DNA from 2 places in the Lactobacillus acidophilus genome. Region 1 is predicted to be linked to the other one. Evidence: a T-box and tRNA genes for the amino acid it is inferred to sense, from the RefSeq annotation. Region 1 holds a T-box; the other holds one or more tRNA genes.
The links. A T-box is a leader RNA that pairs with one kind of tRNA and senses whether it is charged. The one in region 1 lies ahead of leuS (leucine--tRNA ligase), so its partner is inferred to be a tRNA-Leu.
Positions count from the first base shown of each region.

Region 2: it encodes a tRNA-Leu, which carries the amino acid that the T-box ahead of leuS (leucine--tRNA ligase) is inferred to sense. The anticodon was not compared.

Region 1 covers NZ_CP139575.1:192,129-196,567, forward strand. The annotation lists gene SO785_RS00860 (MDR family MFS transporter) at 1-41, shown strand, start outside; partial or broken gene SO785_RS09590 (cytochrome ubiquinol oxidase subunit I) at 236-487, shown strand; partial or broken gene SO785_RS00870 (NAD(P)/FAD-dependent oxidoreductase) at 616-1,822, shown strand; gene SO785_RS00875 (phosphatase PAP2 family protein) at 1,860-2,519, opposite strand; T-box leader at 2,583-2,767, shown strand; gene leuS (leucine--tRNA ligase) at 2,810-4,439, shown strand, end outside.
Region 2 covers NZ_CP139575.1:1,297,217-1,301,655, forward strand. The annotation lists gene pcrA (DNA helicase PcrA) at 1-1,696, opposite strand, end outside; gene SO785_RS06005 (glycoside hydrolase family 73 protein) at 1,784-2,431, opposite strand; tRNA gene SO785_RS06010 (tRNA-Leu) at 2,515-2,602, opposite strand; gene SO785_RS06015 (SprT family protein) at 2,676-3,137, opposite strand; gene SO785_RS06020 (glycosyltransferase family 32 protein) at 3,134-3,832, opposite strand; gene SO785_RS06025 (oligosaccharide flippase family protein) at 3,835-4,439, opposite strand, start outside.

The DNA of each region.
Region 1 (4,439 bases):
TTTTAAATAGGATATATAAAGATCGAAAAATTAATAATTAGAAAAAGATAGTGCTAAAAGTTGTTGCTAACAGAAAAATAAGCAAAAAGTATTGAAAGCGTATTATATTTTTATTTGAAAGTATAAAACAGGGGAAGTACACTTAAGATGCATAAAATAATAATAGTTATTTAATAATGACAGTTATTTTAGACAGAGACTTGTATTGTGATTGATGATTATGGAGGCGCTAAAAATGAATATTGTTAGTTTAGCGAGATTCCAATTTGCAATGACAACTATCTTTCACTTTTTCTTTGTACCATTTTCGATTGGTACAGTGTTTGTTGTAGCAATTATGGAATCGATGTACGTTCATACTGGCAAGTCTGAATATAAAAAAATGACAAAGTTCTGGGGGAATATATTTCTCTTAAGCTTTGCAGTGGGAGTAGTTACAGGAATTTTCTGTTTCTTTATAGGTTATAGCTATTCTTCAGGCCCACGTCCTATTTCTAGTTTGCCCTTGGGAGAACTAGCATCTGGTTTCACAATGGGATTTATGATTGCCCTATTAAGTGTATATTTAAATTCTTACCAAACATTCACGTGGAGCTGGGCTAGCAGAGGATAATTATGAAAACAATTGTTGTTTTAGGTGCAGGCTACGCAGGCTTAAAAACCGTTGTTGCTTTACAAAAGAAGTTGCGTAAAGAAGTAAGAATTATCTTAATTGATCGAAATCCATATCACTACGAAACTATGAGATTGTATGAAGTGGCATCAGGCAGTGCTCCGTATACAAGAATGTCGTATGAATTAGCTGATGTTTTAGATAAAAATATGAATGAACTGGTAGTTGATCAAGTTGAAAAAATTGATCTAAAGAATAAAACAGTTGAATTAACAAAGCATAAGCCAATTAGTTATGACTATTGTGTTGTGGGGTTAGGTTTTGTATTAAGTAGTATGGGAATTGCAGGGGCACAAGAAAATGCTTTACCAATGAGTAACGTAAAGCAAGCTCAAGCAATTCGTGATCATATTGAAAGTGAAATGAGGGCTTATGTCAAAGATCACGATTCCCAACATTTATCAATTGTAATCTGTGGTGCAGGATTTCAGGCAATTGAATTGGCTGGTGCATTAGCTCAAGCTCGACCATGTTTTGCTCAAACAGCAGGAACTGATCCTGAAAAAATTACGATTAAGATGATTGATGGTTCACCACGTCTTCTACCAATGTTTCAAGGAAAGCTATTAGATTATGCTATTAATTTAAGCGCATAAAATTGAAATTATTAAGCCTGCTTATTTACAAAAGGTAACGGATCATTCAATTTTGTACAAAATGAAAGATTCTGACAATGTGCAAGAAATTAGTGCAGGAAACAGAATTTGGATGATGGGCTTTAGTGGGAGCCCAGTAATTGAAAAATCTGGTTTTAATAACCGTCGCGGTCGCGTTATGGTTAGCGATCATCTGACTGCACCAGAAAGTGACGATATTTATGTCTTAGGGGATGTTTCTAGTGTAATGGTTCCTGGTAAGAAGTGGCCATGGCCTAATACAGCTCAAATGGCTTTATCAATGGCTAACTATGCGGCTAAAGATATTAGAAGTCGGATTAATCATCAAGCTCGTCCTACAAAATATGTTTATCATGATTTGGGTGTAGTTGTGGCAATTGGTGAAAGTAAAGCTGCAGGTAAGGCGTTAGGCCATGGATACAGAGGATATTTAGCTTCAGCTCTTAAGAAAATTATTATAGATAAATCTTTAATGGAAACTGGCGGTATTAAAGAAACACTTGCTGTTGGTCGTTTTGATTTGTATCACTAAAAAGGTAAAAAAATAAGCATCAACTGATGCTTATTTTTTATGATTGTTTATTATTCATTTTTGGTTCAATGTAGAAATGATATAAGAAAGAATAACCAAGCAATACAAAGGTAATTCCTTCAATCCATCCACCAAATACGTCAGATGGATAATGAACATGAACAAAAATTCTAGTGTAACCAATTAAAATTGGGAATAATGCCCAAATAATAATTAGAAGTGTTTTCCAGAATTTACTTTTAACTAATAAAATAGTCAAAATAATTAAAACTCCAAATAATGCAGCACTACCAACTGAGTGACCAGAAGGAAAACTATAACCATCTGCGTAGACTAAGTGGTGAACAGTAGGTCGCTGTCTTTCTACTGCATGTTTAATAATCCAATTGTACCCATTAGCACAGATCATCACGCCAGCAGTGAAAAACGCGTAAGCGTATTGTTTAAAAACAATTAGAATAATAAATAAAATAATTGTTTCAGTAGTTATAACACTAGTATTACCTAAATTAGTAAAAGTTTTGGCAAAGGCTACATTAGCTGGATTATTATTACTTACTATTCCGATAATAGTATTATCGAAAATATGGATAAACTGTGAGCCAGATGAAACTAATAGAGCCCATGCAGCATAAATAACCACGAAGATTGCACCAGGAATTAAGGTGTCTCTTGGTGGATTTTTTGTATTAATCAAAAAGTGCACCCCTCTTGTAATTTTTAGCATTTGTGGTAAATTATAATCATTATCTATAAGAAAATAAAGGTCAGGAAGTATTAGTAAGGATATTTTTTCAGAGAGAGGCTGGTTGCTGCGAAGTCTTAGAATAGAATTGCGAACTCGTCCTGGAACTAGAACCTATCGTTGCCATCCGCGTTAAGGAGCAAATTAAGTGTCACATTTTTGTGAAACTTAGGTGGTACCGCGATTATTTCGTCCTATGATTTAGTTCATAGGACTTTTTTATTTGCAAAGGAGAAAATGATTTGTATAACCACAAAGTAGTTGAAAAGAAATGGCAAGATTATTGGGCAAAACACGATACCTTTAAGACAGGTACTGATTCCAATAAGAAGAATTATTACGCATTAGATATGTTTCCGTTCCCATCTGGTAAAGGACTTCATGTGGGTCACCCAGAGGGATATACTGCAACTGATATTGTGTCTAGAATGAAGCGTGCTCAAGGTTACAATGTACTTCACCCAATGGGTTGGGATGCTTTTGGTTTACCAACTGAACAATACGCTTTAAAGACTGGTGAAGATCCTGAAGTTGTTACTAAAAATAATATTGCTAACTTCAAGCGTCAATTAAATAAGTTAGGCTTCTCATATGATTGGGATCGTGAAGTTACTACTTCAGATCCTAATTACTACAAGTGGACTCAATGGGTCTTTGAACAAATGTACAAGAAGGGCTTAGCATATGAAGCAGAAGTGCCAGTTAACTGGTCTCCAGATTTAGGTACTGTTGTCGCAAACGAAGAAATTGTGGATGGTAAGACTGAACGTGGTGGGTACCCAGTATATCGTCGTAACATGCGTCAATGGATGCTTAAGATGACTGCTTATGCTGATCGTTTGCTTGAAGATTTAGATGATTTAGATTGGCCAGAACCAGTTAAGGAAATGCAAAGAAACTGGATTGGACGTTCACTTGGTGCACAAGTAACTTTTAAGATTAAGGATAGCGATAAGACTTTTGACATCTTTACTACCCGTCCAGATACTTTGTTTGGCTGTTCATACACTGTTCTTGCTCCAGAAAACAAATTAGTGCAAGAAATTACTACTGATGCACAGCGTGATGAAGTTAATGCTTACATTAAAAAGATTGAATCAAAATCAGATCTTGAAAGAACCGATTTAAACAAAGATAAGACTGGTGTATTTACTGGTGCTTACGCAATTAATCCAGTAAACGGCAAGGAAGTTCCAATTTGGATTTCAGATTATGTTTTGGCAAGTTACGGTACAGGTGCAGTGATGGCCGTTCCTGCTCATGATGAACGTGACTATGCTTTTGCTACTAAATTTGGTTTGCCAATTAATCCAGTACTTGAAGGTGGAGATATTACTAAGGAAGCTTTCACTGAAGATGGTCCACACATTAATTCTGAATTCTTAAATGGCTTGAACATTAAGGATGCCAAGAAGAAGATGGTTGAATGGCTTGAAGAGCATAACTGCGGTGAAAAGAAGGTTAACTATAAGCTTCGTGACTGGGACTTCAGTCGTCAACGTTACTGGGGCGAACCAATTCCAGTTATCCACTGGGAAGATGGGGAAACTACTCTTGTTCCTGAAGATCAATTACCACTTCGCTTACCACATGCAACTGATATTAAGCCATCAGGTACTCCAGAAAGTCCATTAGCTAACTTGACCGATTGGGTTAATGTGGTTGATGAAAATGGTAGAAAAGGTAAGCGTGAAACCAATACTATGCCTAACTGGGCAGGCTCAAGTTGGTACTACCTTCGTTATGTTGACCCACATAATGATAAAGAATTAGCTGATTACGATCTTCTTAAGAAATGGCTTCCAGTTGATCTTTACATTGGTGGTGCAGAACACGCTGTTCGTCACCTTCTTTATGCAAGATTCTGGCACA
Region 2 (4,439 bases), 870 kb from region 1:
CGTGCAGAGTCATCAAAGCCACTTGATTGCCATCATCGTCAATATCATCTTGATCGCTTAGTAATGATACTTCAGCTAAGAAATCACTCAATGGATTGGAATCATCATCTTCTGGTTCATAATGATCATCAAAACGTTTAGTTACTGTTAAGAATTCGTCCAAGTTTTCAAGACGAGTTTCAGCTTCAATAGTATTTTCTCTTCTTAAAGCCTCAGTATAATCAAAGTCTTCTAAAATTTTTTCTGTTAAACCAGTTACGCCATGAATTTGAGCATAAGCAATTGCATCTCTTAACTTAATACCAAAATCATTTAATTTTTTAGCAGCACGAGTACTAATTGTACTTTCAGCCACATGCTCCATTGCGTCTAGTGCAGTATAGTTATTTTCATCAGCAAAAGTTAACAATTTATCTACTGTTGCAGCACCGATCCCCCGCTTAGGAGTGTTGATAATACGGTTCATACTCATCGTATCTGCTGGATTGGCCACTAGCTTTAAGTAGGCCATAATATCTTTAATTTCTTTTCGATCGTAGAATTTATGTCCACCGACAATTTGATAAGGAATATTGGATTTTACAAAAGCTTCTTCGACTGTACGTGATTGAGCGTTAGTCCGGTAAAGGATTGCGAAGTCCTTATATGAACGTTTCTTATCTTCTACTTCTTTTTTAATTTTAGAAATAATGTAGTGTGCTTCATCATCGCCGCTTTGAGCTTGATAATATGTGATCTTTTGGCCATCACCTTGATCAGTCCACAAATTCTTAGCTTTACGATTTTGATTATTTTTAATAACTGAGTTAGCAGCTGACAAGATGTGCCCAGTTGAACGGTAATTTTGTTCAAGCTTAACAGTTTTAACACCATCTTTTTTGTAGTCTTGTTCAAAATTCATGATGTTTTCCATATTTGCACCACGCCAACCATAGATAGACTGGTCAGCATCCCCAACCACACAAATATTCTTATGCTTAGCTGCTAATGAATGACACAATTCATATTGTGCTTGGTTAGTATCCTGATATTCATCGACTAAAATATAGCGGAATTTATCTTGATAGTATTGTAAAGTTTCTGGGCTCTTTTTAAATAAAACCAAAGTTTGCATGATTAAATCGTCAAAGTCCATGATTTGGTCTCTACGGAGTCTTCTTTGATATTCTTTATAAATTTTAGCCGTCATCTTTTCAAAAGGTGAAGATGCACTTGCTTCAAAAGCATCCGGATCAAGCAAATCATTCTTACCATTAGAAATTGCAGACAAAACGCCTCGTGGATCATACATCTTAGGATTAATATTTAAATCCTTTTCAATATGCTTAACTAACGTCAATTGTTCAGCTGAATCGGCAATTGAAAAGTTATGATCGTAATTAATCTTATCAGCGTCTCTACGTAAAATTCTTACACAAAGAGCATGGAAAGTTGACATCCAAATATTTTCAGCAGCAGGTCCTAGCAAATCTTGTTCACGCTCACGCATTTCACTAGCTGCTTTATTGGTGAAGGTAATGGCCAAAATATTCCATGGTGCAACATTATTCTCTTCAACTAAGTAAGCAATTCGTCTTGTTAAAACTGAAGTTTTACCCGAACCCGCCCCAGCAACTACTAAAAGCGGTCCTTCAGTAGTTTCAACGGCTTTTTTCTGTTGCGGATTTAAGTTAGCTAAGATAGATTTTTCGCTCATTATTGTCCCCTTCACAAAAAATAATTCTTTTAATAGTAACTGAAATATTATACCAAAAAAGCAACGATCATTTCGTTGCTTTAATCATTACTTATCATATTTTTCTAGATCAAATTGTTCAATTAAATTGATCAACTTATCTGCATAATCTGGATCCGTCGCATAGCCATCTGTTACTAATGCTTTAGCCTGTGTCTTATAATCTTTAGACGCTAAAACGTGCTTATATTGGTCGTGATTCCACGTTGTCCCATTCTGGAATAATCTAGCATGGGCTCTGATTGAAGCCTCATATGAGTCATATATTTGAAAACGAGCCTTAACAGTGATCCACTTTCCTTTAACATATTCTTTGGTCGTCATCACAGCCGAAGTATTTGGATTGGTCCCCTTAACGCCAAACAAATTGTTATATTTTTGCGACAAATCACTTTGACCATAATTACTTTCAAGGCAAGCTTGAGCAATCGTGATACTCGGCAATAAATCGTATGACTTATCTACTGCTTGTGCAATCGGGCCAACTTTTTTGATAAAATCTTTTTTCTGCTTTAATAATTTTGCTGCTTCTTGTTCTCGCTGCAGCTGTGCTTGTCTAATCTGCTCTGATTGAATCGCATATCTTCTATAATAACGAAAGCCAATAAAGGCTACAAGCAAGACAAACAAAATAATAAATGCGCGAACAACAATTTTTACACTTTTGGGTATTCTTGATTTATGCTTTTTTGCCATAATTTCTATTCCTTTAATTTCATTAATTAAAGTATAACCGATTTTTAGGTAAAAAAAAGAAGTCGCTTACTGCGACTTCTAATTGGTGCGGGCGAGAAGACTCGAACTTCCACGATCTAAAGCGATCACAAGATCCTTAGTCTTGCGCGTCTGCCATTCCGCCACGCCCGCGGCACATCAACTATAATAGACTAAAAAAAGGAGATATGCAAGAAAAAATTGAAATATTTTTAATTTTTTTGCTTTATTTTTGAAAGCTTTGCTCTAAATGTAGGCGTCCCTTGCATTTTCCACACCGATATCTTTGGATATTAATGCGACGAATGCGGAAATATTTTAGTCTGCAGCTTTCACAAACATATAAATACCGATATTTTTTTCTACGCTTTAATCCAATATCTGGAGCATAACGACTACCACCAACTCGTTTAAGTAAAATTTTAAAGTCATAGTCTTTATGCCTAAAACCTCGGCCTAATAAATGTAAATGATAATGCGTTAATTCGTGTTTAATTATACCAATCAAATCTTGATAATATTTTTCTTCTAAAAAATGGGCGTTAATCTCAATATGATGATCATCTAAATGATATCGTCCGCCGGTCGTTGTCATACGACGATTAATTTTTACTTCATGCAAAAAGGGACGCTTAAAATAGTCCCTAGAAATTTGCTCTGTTAATCTTTGTAATTCTTCTTGATTCATCGAATCCACTTGGCATATAACCCTGCCTCTTTAGGTGTATTAATATGACGCTTAAGGAAAGTGACAAGTTTATGTTTAAATGAATGTTTTCCGTTCATCCAAGTTCCCGTAAATAAGTGAATCGAAAGTGAGTTAACAGACGGATTACATAAAACGCCATCTGGATAAACATGAATACCTTCCTTTAATTCCTGTTCCTTGTTACCAATCTTTAAACCATACCGATCAATCAGCATATCAGTAACGGAAACACTATTTACGCCTGCCATTTGATTATTTACATCATATTCAAAATTACGATCTTTATAATAATCAAGGATATCCTGCATAAATGGATGCCCTTTTTCTGCGCCAAAAATTGCAGCCGAAAGATAATTGTTGTTTTCAAAGCCAATAAAGGCCTTGTTATCAAGCAAAGGCGTCAGACTAGCAATTACACGCACATCTGTATCTAAATAAATCCCACCTTGTTCATAGATAGCTTTAGCACGAATATAATCTGAAACAAAAGCCCACTTTTTTGCCTTATAAGCTTGCTCAATGTACTTATTTTCGTGCATATCAAAATTATCTTCATTCCACTCAATAAATTGATAATCAGGTAATTTTTCCTTCCAAGTGGCAATACACTCTTGGATCAACTTAGACTTTGGATTATGACCTACCCAAACGTAATGGATGATTTTTGGAATCATTTTTAACCTCTTTTAAAGAAATTCTTGAATAATTTAATAATGTCTTCGTTAAAGTCGAGCTTTAATGCAAACATCAAAAGCATATAAACTAGCAACATCACAATTGATTTAAATGCCATATTGAAAAAGGCCGATGAAATAAAGTTAGGCATAAACATCCCAATGGTAAGAGTGATTAATGCAATTAAAATATATTTAGGAACATCGTGAAAAACATATGTAAAACTATAGCCGTCACGCACAACCCATAAACGTAGAACTAATACTACGGCTTCTGTAATTAAAATTGCAATCATCGCACCTGCTGCACCATACGGCCGATCTAGAACATAACTTAAAATAATTTCTAAAATTGCACCAATAACTACAGGAAAAGCATAATCCTTATCACGTCTATTGGCTAGGGCAAATTGATTGGCAAAAACACCACCGGTTGGAATCATGATAATAGTCAAAGTGAACCAAAACATCAACGGTGTCATCGGAATATATTTAGTGCCAAAAAAGAATGGTACGAATTGTTTAGTATTTGCCATAATAATTACAGCAAATAAAGTTCCTAGCATCACTGTAGCTTCTAGCGACTTTTTCATCACAACCTTTTGTG